3 regions of the Pseudoalteromonas sp. M8 genome follow, and region 1 is predicted to be linked to each of the others. Evidence: predicted binding sites of a transcription regulator. Region 1 holds the regulator's gene; each other region holds the start of a gene.

What was found. The regulator FliA, encoded in region 1, starts transcription of late flagellar genes. The targets are predictions, from matches to a motif close to CTAAAGNTNNNNNNNNNNNNGCCGATA.
Region 2: the regulator FliA is predicted to act here: its motif matches at 1,912-1,938, upstream of GSF13_RS22755 (DUF5610 domain-containing protein).
Region 3: the regulator FliA is predicted to act here: its motif matches at 2,275-2,301, upstream of GSF13_RS21305 (HAMP domain-containing methyl-accepting chemotaxis protein).

What each region holds. Positions count from the first base shown of each region.
Region 1 is NZ_CP047240.1:1,607,431-1,611,713, reverse strand. Features, by position in the region: gene GSF13_RS11905 (chemotaxis protein CheA) at 1-172, opposite strand, end outside; gene GSF13_RS11900 (protein phosphatase CheZ) at 186-962, opposite strand; gene cheY (chemotaxis response regulator CheY) at 983-1,366, opposite strand; gene GSF13_RS11890 (RNA polymerase sigma factor FliA) at 1,409-2,143, opposite strand; gene GSF13_RS11885 (MinD/ParA family protein) at 2,146-3,006, opposite strand; gene flhF (flagellar biosynthesis protein FlhF) at 2,999-4,283, opposite strand, start outside.
Region 2 is NZ_CP047240.1:3,987,608-3,991,890, reverse strand. Features, by position in the region: gene GSF13_RS22770 (thiol:disulfide interchange protein DsbA/DsbL) at 1-190, shown strand, start outside; gene GSF13_RS22765 (DUF523 domain-containing protein) at 239-697, shown strand; gene trmA (tRNA (uridine(54)-C5)-methyltransferase TrmA) at 708-1,802, opposite strand; gene GSF13_RS22755 (DUF5610 domain-containing protein) at 1,967-3,094, shown strand; gene murI (glutamate racemase) at 3,158-3,934, shown strand; gene GSF13_RS22745 (RNA-binding protein) at 3,935-4,283, opposite strand, start outside.
Region 3 is NZ_CP047240.1:3,650,748-3,655,030, reverse strand. Features, by position in the region: gene phoR (phosphate regulon sensor histidine kinase PhoR) at 1-1,077, shown strand, start outside; gene GSF13_RS21310 (phosphate ABC transporter substrate-binding protein) at 1,155-2,123, shown strand; gene GSF13_RS21305 (HAMP domain-containing methyl-accepting chemotaxis protein) at 2,333-3,955, shown strand.

The sequences.
Region 1 (4,283 bases):
GGAAGCCTGCTCCACCTTTAACAGTATGGAAGCCACGGAAAATCGCATTGAGAAGTTCTTTATCTTCGGGATTATTTTCTAGTTCAACAAGCTGTTCAGATAACAGTTCTAATATTTCGCCTGCTTCAACAAGAAAGTCCTGCAAGATATCTTCATCGACTTCAAAGCTCATACACACTCTCCAACTAGAAGCCTAAACTAGATAGCAAGTCATCGACTTCGTCTTGACCAGAAACCACGTCATCTCGCGATTCAGCGTCAATAATTGGACCTTCAGGTCCAGACAATTCATCACTGATAGTCTCAGTTGTTTTTATTTCGTTTTCATTCGCATTTTCTGCAACAGCAGGCGCTTCATCCGAAGTACCAAACACAGTTAGAAGGTGAATGAGACTATCTTCTACTTCTCTCACAAGCTCAATGACTCGACGGATGACCTGCCCAGTCAAATCCTGATAGTCTTGCGCCATCAGCACATTAGTCATTAAGCCTTGTAATTCGTCTGTACGTGTCTTTGAAGTCTGCATAAAGCTGTCGAGATCATGACACAGAGATTTAAACTCACCGAGTTGAATATCTCTGCTCATCAACCGATCCCAAGTGGGCTTTATTTGTGCTAACTCATCCGCAAGATTCTGCGCAAGAGGTAAGCTTTCTTCGACCGCGTCCATCGTTTTATTAGCAGCGCTTTCTGTCATTTCCATAACATAATTAAGACGCTGCTTGGCGTCAGGTATAGCCTCTGTCGTGAGATCTGAGAGTCGAGTATCCAGCTCAAAGTTCTTCAAGGACTCGTGTAATTGGCGAGTTAGCTTTCCAACTTCTGCAAATAACTCCGATTGCTCTTTGTTAGCAGCTTCTAAAATCAGCTGGTCAGCTTTTTCTTGTTCACCTTGCTCTAGTAGCTCAACAAGTTGCTTGGCTTGTTCAAGTGTAATTTGCGGCGCAGCATTTACAGACATAGGCCATATCCCCTTGCTGTTTAGCCTAGTCGCTCAAATACTTTTTCAAGCTTAGTCTTGAGCGTACCTGCAGTAAACGGTTTAACAATATATCCGTTCACCCCAGCTTGCGCTGCTGCAACAATTTGTTCTTTTTTCGCTTCTGCGGTAACCATCAACACTGGAATGTGCTTAAGCTTTTCATCTGCGCGTATTGCACGAAGCAGATCAATACCTTGCATGCCCGGCATGTTCCAATCAGTTACTACAAAGTCAAACTCCTGATTTTGTAGCATCGGAAGTGCTGTACTACCATCATCAGCTTCTTGAACATTGGTAAAGCCTAAATCTCTTAATAGGTTTTTGATTATTCTTCTCATAGTAGAGAAATCATCAACCACGAGAATCTTCATGTTCTTATCCAAAACTTCCTCCAGTGAGGTTCGAACCCAACTATTTTATGTACTCTAATTTATCCAGTCATTGATTTTAGCTTTGAGCTTTATCATTGCCTGACCGTGAATTTGGCTTACTCGAGATTCACTGACATCAAGGATGGCACCAATCTCTTTTAAATTCATTTCGTCGTTATAGTAAAGTGACAACACCAGAGCATCCCTTTCGGGTAGTGCTTTGATAGCATTTACTAAAGACTCGTTAAAACGTTCATTTTTAACGTTATTAAACGGTTTGTCTAGCGCAAAATCGCTGTTTGCTGGGGTTATCACATCTTCATCAACCCCTAGATCCTCAATGCCGATGACTTTACTTGCATTTACATCATGTAAAATATGATGGTACTCATCTAAAGATATATCAAGTTTTTCAGCGATTTCAGTGTCTTTTGGTTCGCGGCCAAGGAGAGATTCGAGCTCAGATATCGCTTCGGCTACCATTCTGCTGTTTTTATGTACGGACCGAGGGGCCCAATCTCCGCGACGGATTTCATCTAGCATTGCACCTCGGATGCGTATCCCCGCAAAGGTCTCGAAACTAGCACCTTTAGTAGCATCGAAATTTTTAGATGCTTCAATCAATCCAATCATACCTGATTGAATTAGATCGTCGAGCTGCACACTTGCCGGAAGCCGAGCGATCAGGTGACATGCCACTTTTTTGACAAGTGGAGCATGCCTCTCGACCACTTTATGGATATGGTCAGAAGTTTGATATCCCGCAGCTCTGTTGACCGGAGAAGCCATAATCACCCGTTTACAAGTTGTTCAATGAAAAATTCTAGATGACCGGAAGGTTGATGAGGAATTGGCCATTTAACTGCCTTGGCAGCAAGTCCTTTAATTGCAACTGCTGCTGGAGAGCTCGGAAATAAATCCACGATTGCTCTTTGTCTACGAGAGGACTTACGCATGTTTTCGTCAAATGGTACTGTGGCCACTAATTCCAATGCTACATCAAGAAAACGGTCTGTAACTTTTGAAAGTTTAGCAAATAATTCTTGCCCTTCACGCATACTGCGGACCATATTGGCAACTATTTTAAAACGATAAACGCCATGCTCTCTGCTTAAAACTTTGATCAACGCATAAGCATCCGTAATAGAAGTCGGTTCATCACACACAACAACCATCACATCTTGTGCAGCTCGAGAGAAGCTCAGAACCATATCTGAGATACCAGCTGCGGTATCAACAATTAAAACATCAAATTGAGTGTTAAGCTCGCTAAATGCGCGAATAAGTCCAGCATGCTCTGCGGGAGTCAACTCCACCATGCTTTGAGAACCCGAAGTAGCTGGCACAATTTTGATACCAGCGGGACCTTCTACGAGAATCTCATCTAGTTCACATTCACCCGACAACACATGTGAAAGGTTCTTTTCTACTCGGAGCCCTAACATCACATCACAGTTTGCCAAGCCCAAGTCCGCATCTAAAACGAGAACTCGCTGTCCTTGTTGGCCCATAGCGATGGCAGTATTGAGCGAGACATTGGTTTTACCCACCCCACCTTTACCACCGGTCACGGCTATTACTTTTACACCCTGGTTGCTATTTTGACTCATTCTACGCAGGCCACTTGCTTGATCTAAAACTGTGTTAATCATACATTCCTACTGACTCTGACGCTACAGGTACACGTCGAGAGTGCTGTGCTTTTATTCTTTTTAAATACAATTGCTCAGCCTTTTTTACTAGCTTTTGAGCATTTGCTACGCGAATGTCTTCTGGCACTCGCTGACCGTTGGTAAGATACCCTATTGGCAAGCGATTTTGAATCGCTATGCTAATTATCTCACCCAAACTTAGACTTTCATCAAGTTTTGTGAAAATACAGCCACTTAAATTTACTTTTTTGAAGTGTCTTACTGTTTCTTGTAACACATTCATCTGTGCTGTCGCACTCAACACTAAATAGCTACGAATATCTACACTCGCGCTACGCATAAGTGTATTTAACTGTTCAGTTAAGCGCAAATCTCTTTGACTCATTCCCGCCGTATCTATTAATACTAGACGCTTATTGCGTAAATGATAAAGCACTTCTGCAAGTTCATTTGCATCTTTAACTTGTTTAACCGGACAACCGATGATTCTACCATAGGTAGCTAGTTGCTCGTAAGCGCCAATTCTATAGGTATCGGTGGTTATTAGCGCCACTTTATCTGCACCGTATTTTTGTGCGCCTAATGCCGCTAATTTTGCAACCGTTGTGGTTTTGCCAACACCTGTTGGACCAACCATTGCAAATACGCCACCTTGACGAAGAATATCATTGTTGGTGGTGTGCATTTGGTTAATTACCATATTCAACAGCGCGTCCCAAGCTTCTTTACGAGACACATCATCAGGGATAAAACATGCCATTTGCTCTGCAACGTCTTTGTCTATGCCCATTCCTTCCAGACGATCTACAAGGCACGCACGGGTTGGATCGCGACGAGCCATTTCTTGTTTCATTAGACCAGATACTTGATGTTCAAGTAATTGACGAATAGCGTTCATTTCTTCGCGCATTGCACTCATTTCGTCAGGCTTGGCATTTAACTCAGGTAAATCATCACCAAAACCGTTGTCTAATTCATCAGACTCGCTCCACTGCTGTGGTTGCTCAAATCCATCATCATCAAAGTCAAAAGATTGGCGACGAGCTTGCTGTGGCTTCGCTTGGTACGCCGGCGCAGCAGTTTGTGTTTTACGTTGGCTGCTTAACATTTGCTCTGTATCAATCCCCGACTGGGAGAACATAGAAGCAAGTTCTGGTGAGCGAGGACGCGGCGCTTGACGCTCTAGCAATGCCGCTAAGCTATCGGCAACTTGCGCTTGTTTTGCTGGCTGTGCTTGGCGAGGCTCTGGACGGACAAAGCGGGTCGGAGCCTCGTTT
Region 2 (4,283 bases), 2.0 Mb from region 1:
TGCCAGTTTCTCTGTTCGTACTAAAGCTTCAAAAATGCAACGAATGCAGAAGACACTTTCTGATAAAGGCGCGCTAACAGGGGTACCAATGTTCGTGGTAAACGGTAAATACAAGCTATTGCTTCGTGAGTCTGGTACGACTAAGCCTGAGCAAATTGCAGCTTTGGTGAATTATTTAGCAAAGAAATAAAATCTAATTTGTATTAGACTAGCCCTGCAATTGTTGCGGGGCTTTTTTATGTTTAAAGTTTTAGTTTCTAGCTGTTTATTAGGTTATCCGGTGAGGTATGACGCCTCTTCACAAAGCCTTCAAGATAATACCTTGCAGTATTGGCGGCAAAAAAATTGGGTCTTACCGCTGTGCCCCGAAGTATCTGGTGGTTTACCAACACCTCGCCCATCGGCTGAAATAGCAGATGGTAAAGTTTTGAGTAAACAAGGGGATGATTTTACCACCGCGTTTGAACTCGGTGCTAAAAAAGCGCTAGCGGCTTGTCTTCAGCACGATATAAAGTTTGCGTTGTTAAAAGAGTCCAGTCCGTCTTGCGGCAGCAATCTGATTTACGATGGTAGTCATACAGGTAAAAAAATAGTAGGGCAGGGGCTAACGGCGTCTTTATTACAGCAATCCGGTATTCAAGTCTTTAGCGAAACTCAACTGCCAGCACTTATCACAGCGATGGCAGCCAGTCGTTAATCGTTAGAGATCACTTTCTCACTAAGTAAACGCCAGATTCAATATGATGGGTATAAGGGAACTGATCGAAAATTGCCATGCGTGCGATTTTATGTGTTTCACATAACAAGGCTAAATCACGCTCTAATGTGTCTGGATTACATGAGATATAAATAATGTTGTCGTAGTTGCTGACTAAGCGACAGGTTAATTCATCCATACCAGCACGAGGCGGGTCGACAAGAATCGTTTGGCAATCATAGGACTGTAAATCAATACCATCTAATCGAGAAAACTTCTGCCCTTTCATGGCTTGTGTAAACTCTTCACTCGACATGCGAATAATATCTAAGTTATCGACTTTGTTTGCTGCAATATTAAATTGTGCAGACTTTACTGATGATTTAGAGATCTCCGTAGCCAGCACTTTATTGAATGAACCAGCCAACGCAATTGAAAAGTTACCGTTACCACAATAAAGCTCAAGTAGATCGTTGCTTAGCGGTTCACCGATGGACTGCGCCCAAGCTAGCATTTTCTGATTCACTTCCGCATTCGGTTGCGTAAAGCTGTTCTCAACCTGCTGATAAATATACTCTTTACCGTTAACGCTTAGTTTTTCAGTTACATAGTCGTTGCCAAACACAACCTTTTGTTTTCTAGCACGACCGATAAAATCAACTTTATAGGTTTGTTGCAACTCGGCTCTCAATGTCTGCATCGCGGTTTGCCACGCTTCATCTAACTGCTTGTGATAAAGCAAGCTGATCAGTACTTCACCACTCAGTGTCGTGAGGTAGTCGATCTGAAACAGTTTACGACGCAATATTTCGTTGCCTTTCAGCTGATGTATCATCACCTGCATCATTTCATTGACAAGCGGCGCACCAGGATCAAAGCTATCAACACGGATCTTTTCTTTTGTTTGCTGGTCAAACATGATGTGAAACAGATCTTCACCCTCATGCCATACTCTAAATTCACAGCGCTGGCGGTAATGGCGAGTTGCAGATTCATACACTTCAAGTGCAGGTGCATCAAACTGTGCAAATTGTGTTGTGATACGCTCAGCTTTATCTGCTAACTGTTGCTCGTATGCTGAATCATCAATTTTTATTACTGCCATGCTAAAACCATCTATGTTGAATTAAGAGGCGCTATTTTAGGGAGCGTTGCTAATTTGTCCAGTCTAGCATCACTGATGCGTCTGGTTTGCTGTTTTTTTAATCATTATACTTTAGCTTTGCGCAAATATGCCGATAATCTAACTAATATATTGGAGGGCATACCATGAAAATCGGGCAATTAAATCAGTTGCTCAATCCAGCGATGCAGCATAAGCCTGGAAAGAGCAAAGGGATAGGACCAAATATCCAAATTAATTCGGACAGCTATGCGGGGAATAAATCTAAGCTAGCAGCTAAAATTCTTGATGATAAGCTTGCAGAAGCGTTGGGGATTGAGAAGCCGACACAAGATAAAAAAGACAAGCCACTATTTGATTTTGAATCTATTGTCAAAAATGTACTCGATTTTGTTCAGGGGGCAGTGAAGAAAGCCAAAGTCGACGGCAAAAATGATGACGAATTGAAATCCATGCTAGATGGGGCACGTAAGGGCGTGCTGCAGGGTATTGATGAAGCCAGCGAAGAGTTAAAAGGCATGGGCGCTTTCAATTCCGACATCGAAGATGGTATTGAAAAATCACGAGAAGGGATTTTTAAAGGTTTAGATGATTTTGAAAAAGAATTGTTTGAAGAAAAGTCGCCAAAGGCATTAGCGATCAGTGCCGCACAGTTTGCGAGTCTTTCTAATCAGGCTGAATATGCATTTACTACAGCTGAAGGGGATGAAGTCGTTATTTCATTCTCCGATGCGTATGCTCAGGGAGCCGCTGCGAGTGTTGCGCAAAAAGGTAATGATTATGGCATGGCATATGGCACTAAGTCCTCTCACGAAGTCAGTTTCTCAATTAAGGTAAATGGTGAGCTGAACGAAGAGGAGCAGCAGGCAATTAACGATATGATGGAAGATATCCGTAATGTCAGTGATTCTTTTTTCGGTGGTGAATACGATGAAGCTTTCGATTTGGCAAAGTCGCTTAGCTTAAACTCAGATCAGATCACTAATTTCACGATGGATTTAAGACAAAGTAAAACATCTGCTGCGATTGCTCAATATCAGCAAGGCAATCCAATGAAAGACTTAGAGAAGGCATTTATGCCACTGAATAAGCAGTTAGCAGATGTGCAAGAGCAAGCTAAGGGACTCAATGCCGATAATGAGTTGCCAAACCTGCTTGCTTGGATGAATGAAGGTCAGTCGAGACTAAATGAATTTTTGGATTATGCTAGTAGCTTTTTTAGTAAACTGAATGAACTAAATAAAGAGCAAGTTGAGCAAAAACAAACAAGCTAAGCCAGTTTATTTTCGCGAGGACTCATGGCAAACTTCATACTTCATTGATTTGAGGTATGAAGTTTGTCGCATATTTTGGTTTTCGATTCGGGGATCGGTGGCACCAGTGTGCTGTCGCACTTAAAGGTATGTTTGCAGGGGGTTTCATTTAGTTATGTTATGGACAACGCTTTTCTCCCATATGGCCTTCAGCCTCAAGAGCTAATCAAATCACGTATCAAGGGACTTATTCGTTGGCAACAGCAATACTTGGGCAATGTTGATCTTATCGTTATTGCATGTAATACCGCTTCAACATACGCGTTGGAAGAAGCCAGAAAACATACCCAGATTCCAATTATAGGTGTTGTTCCTGCTGTTAAGCCTGCTGCGTCTAGTTCAAAGACCAAGCACATCGCACTATTGGCAACACCGGCAACGTCAAATAATGCTTATACACATAAGCTCATCATGGATTTTACCTCAGGTTGTAAAGTTGAAACTTTGCATTCAACGGAGCTTGTAAGGATCGCTGAGCACTTTTATTGGCATAACGAGTTGGATAAAGAGGCACTTTGCGCGGAAATAGACCGGCTTTACATTCCAGCCACTGTTGATAGGCTCGTGTTGGGATGTACACATTTTCCGTTGATAGCTCACGATATCAAGAATTGCTTACAGAAGCATGTTGAGCTGGTTGATTCTGGCAAAGCAATAGCCAATCGCGCAGTGTCATTGTTGGGAAGTCAAATAGTAGTAGGAGAAAAGGTGCCGAGTGCATCGAAAGTGCGTTTCTATGCAACGGCACCAGTAATGGGTAGTAAAGAAGTAATCTCTATTATTAATTTAAATAAAGATTAATTAAGCGGGTGAGTGATCCATCTCACCTTCAGGCTTTTGCTTTGCTTCTCTTACTTTTAATGTACGTTGTTGAAATTCACGTTCATTGAGTTGAGTAATCGCCTTTTCTGCATCTTGCTTAGACATCTCAACAAAACCAAAACCACGTCGTTTGCCTGTGTTTTTATCCTTAAGTAGGCGAACTGAAAATACTTGCCCTTGCTCTTCGAAAAGCTCGCGGACAACATGTTCGTTGGCTCGATATGGTAGATTACCTACATATAATGTAGTGGTTGATAAGTTTGATTGTTTTTCTTGTTGTGTATCACTTTTTAAAAACTGGCTTATTACGCCACCGATGATAATACCT
Region 3 (4,283 bases), 2.0 Mb from region 1:
CGTAATCGTAAAAAGCGTAATGAGCTCGCGGAACTGATCCGACGCTTTCGTGAGGGGGCTGAAGCTATCCCAGACGCGGTCGTTGTACTGCAACAAGATCTCAGTATTGTGTGGTGTAACCAATTAGCTTTGAAAGTGTTAGGTTTGCAATGGCCTACAGATCATGGTCAAAGATTGGATAACCTTATCCGAGATCCTAAATTTGTAAAATACATGCATGAACATCGCTTTGATGAAGCATTAGAGCTTGAGACCGGACTTGCACATGAGCAAGTGTTGGAAATACGAGTCATGCCTTATGCCGAGCAGCTTATGCTAGTGGCGCGTGATGTCAGCCGACTAAAGCAATTAGAGCAAATGCGCAAAGACTTTGTCGCAAATGTATCTCATGAGCTAAGGACGCCGCTAACCGTCATGGCTGGCTATCTAGAGATGATGGATAGCGATAATATGCCACCCCCCGCGATGTGGGCTAAAGCACATGGCACTATGATAGATCAGTGTAAACGGATGGATAGTCTGGTAAATCAACTTCTTTCCTTGTCTCGAATCGAAGGGGCGAGAAAGCAAGACAATGACAAAGCCGTGAATATTCCTGCCATGCTTGATCTTATTCATACCGAAGCGAAGTCACTTAATCAGGAAAAGGGCCATGAGCTCGTTTTTGATATTGATCCGACTTTGGATATCAAAGGGGCTGGGGATGAGTTACGCAGTGCTTACTCAAATTTAATTTTTAATGCTATTCATTACACCAGACCCGGTGGGCACATTCGTGTACGTTGGTATTTAGAAAACGACTTGCCGACGTTTAGTGTCGTCGATAATGGTGATGGTATTGCGCCCGAACACATTAACCGACTAACTGAACGTTTTTACCGTGTGGATAAAGCACGAAGCCGAAAAACAGGCGGTTCGGGTCTTGGTTTAGCAATTACTAAACATGTGTTGTCTCGTCATGACTCAGCTTTACATATTGAAAGCAAAGTGGGTGAAGGCTCTCGCTTTTGGTTTGCTTTCCCCAAACAAAAGCGAATTTTTATGACAAATGATGAAAGTCATAAAAGTGTAATTTAAGAGTAATTTTATTGTCATTTTATCGCTGCACAATGAGCTGCGTAAAATAACTGGGACCAACAACTGGAGTGACCCCAATGAAATTTAAAAGCTTAGTTGCCGCAATGGGTGTGGCTATTACTACATTAGTTTCTACTCAAGTATCTGCTTTAGACGAAAAGTTACCAGAGTATAATAAAACCAGCGGTATCTCAGGAAACTTCTCTTCTGTAGGTTCTGATACGCTTGCCAACATGATGACGTTTTGGGCAGAAGAATATAAAAGAATTTACCCTAACGTAAATATCCAAATCCAAGCTGCTGGTTCTTCTACTGCGCCACCTGCACTAACGGAAGCAACGGCAAACTTCGGCCCAATGAGCCGTAAGATGAAATCAAAAGAAATCGAAGCTTTTGAAAAGCGTTATGGTTATAAGCCAACAGAAATCCGCGTAGCAATTGATGCGCTCGCAGTATTTGTACACAAAGATAACCCAATTGAAGGCTTAACAATTGAACAGGTTGATTCAATCTTCTCTTCAACGCGCAAGTGTGGTTCGGCAGCACAGGCAAATCGCTGGAGTGATGTTGGTCTAACGGGTGATTGGGCAGCAAAAGATATTCAGCTTTATGGTCGTAACTCAGTATCTGGTACTTATGGTTACTTCAAGAAAAAAGCACTGTGTAAAGGTGACTTCCGCAATAATGTTAACGAGCAGCCAGGTTCTGCGTCTGTAGTACAGTCTATCTCGTCTTCAGTGAATGCGATTGGTTATTCTGGTATCGGTTATAAAACGTCAGGCGTACGTACCGTACCATTAGCGAAAAAAGGCACGAACTACGTTGATGCAACATTAGAAAATGTGGCACAGGGCAAATACCCACTGTCTCGCTTCCTATACCTATATGTGAACAAGCACCCTAATAAAGAATTAGCACCTATCGAAGCTGAATTCTTGAAGATGGTATTGTCTAAAGAAGGTCAAAAGATCGTTGAGAAAGATGGTTACGTTCCTCTTTCTAGCGAAATGGCGACACGTGAATTGAAAAAGTTAGGTTTACTTTAATCAATTACTCAACCCGCTAATTACTTGTTGTTATTGATGCCGCTCGTTGAGCGGCATTTTTTATTTTCACACTTCTATGTTCCCAGATTGAATAATTTGTTTAAATCTTCATCCTCAAGCGGCAAAAAAGCTGGAAATATTCTATATTTAGTTAAAATTTATAATAAATCAGTCGATAATGAACTCGTCTTACTTCAAAAGGTGTATATATGAGTCTAGGTACTGCTTTTGCTGATCTTAGTATCACCAAAAAGATCCACGCAATTACGCTCGTTGCGGTTGTCGCTTTTGTGGTTATCGTGTTTGTTAATTACAACGCTATTAGTTCTAACCAAAGGGCCTTAAATGAATTAGAGGAGCAGACATACAAAATTCTTAACCTCGCCACAGAAAACGCAAATAAGCTGCAGAATTTAGATGAGCTATTCACTCAATCTGTAACCTTCGGGGATGCTGAATTATTAGATAAAGCAAAAGAATATCAACAGCAAATCCAAGCTAACTTGCAAAAAATTGAGTCGGTACAAAGTGGCTTTATGCCCTCAGATAATAGCGATGAACTTACGCAGTACGGCAAAATTGCGCAACAAATTGCTGGAGGAATGATAGATGGTACAGCTGATTTTTCCCGTATCCAAGAAGATGCCAAAAAGAAAACTGAAATCTACGAAGGCTTAGTCGCAGATTTTACCAAGGCTAAAACGAACGCGAATGATCGTTTTGTTGAATTACTTCAAAATACCGAAGAGCGCTCAGCAAACGCGCTCACGATAATGTTGATTGTGGCCGTTATTTCTTTACTTGTGCTGGTTTTCTTAGCGGTTATGATCGCAAGAGGTATAGGCAACTCTGCTAAGGATGCGGCGCAAAATCTGAAACTATTAGCGCAAGGGCAGGGTTCTTTGTCCACCACGCTCAATGTGCGCTCTCACGATGAAATTGGCCAGGTATCCATAAACTTTAATGAATTTGTCGGGTTACTAAAAGGGGCTGTTGTTGAGGTGATGAGTGTCGTCGAACCTCTGATGAAAGACTCAAGTCGCCTTATTCAGGGGATGGAAAAAGCTGAGGGGGCAACTAATCAACAAACGCATGACGCGGAAGTAGTACGTCAATCTATGGAAGAAATGCGGTTAAGTGTGGGTGATATCTCTCATTCAGCGTCACAAGCTTCTGATGCTGCTCAGCTGGCCGAACAAGAAGTTGAGCAGAGTAAGCGCCAAATTCAGGTGTCAGTTAACGAATCACAAGCGTTAAGTGAAGAAATTAATCATGCAGCAGAGACGATCAATAAGCTAGCTGATGATACACAGAACGTGACGCAAATCTTAAATGTGATCACATCAATTGCAGAGCAAACCAATTTACTTGCCTTGAATGCTGCGATTGAGGCGGCTCGTGCTGGTGAGCAAGGTCGAGGTTTTGCGGTGGTTGCTGATGAAGTCCGCGAATTAGCCTCAAGAACAGCAAAGTCGACCAATGAGATAAGAGAACTTTTAAATGTGCTAACAGAAGCGGCAAATCAAGCGGTGAAAGCAATGACAAGTGCAAGCAGTATGGCAATTAATAATGCTGAAGCTGCAGCACAAACTGGGCAGTCGATTGAGCAGATAGCAGCACAAATCTTGTCAATTAATAGCATGAATGGTCAAATTGCTGCGGCAACGGAGGAGCAGACCTCGGTAGCCGCTATGGTAGTAAACAATGTGACATCTATGCACCAGTCTTTCCAAGACACAATGCAAGCGTTGAATGAAGTACAAGACGTTGCTGAGAATCTCCATGTATTGTCCGATAACTTGAAAGATGCAACCTCAAAATTTAGAGTCTAATGCTTTAATTTTTAAACGATAAATAAAAACAGCCACATTAAGTGGCTGTTTTTATTTGATGAGGAATATTAGGGCCTGTTTATCTTTCAAGTTTGCTTTTGCAGCAGTTTGATTGGTATTTATACAAGGCAGAGCCTGCGTAGCATAGTCATTCTATGTGAGTCAGGCGAGAACACAGTAGAAATGCCAATCAAGCGCTGCCCTTTGGGTTCACCTGAGTGCGCTTTGTTCATTGTTGCTCAACTTTTGCCTAGATCACTAGGCGGCAAGTCGGGCGTCGCGACCAAAACCCACTCAGAAGAACAAAAATCAAACAGCAAAGGTCAAC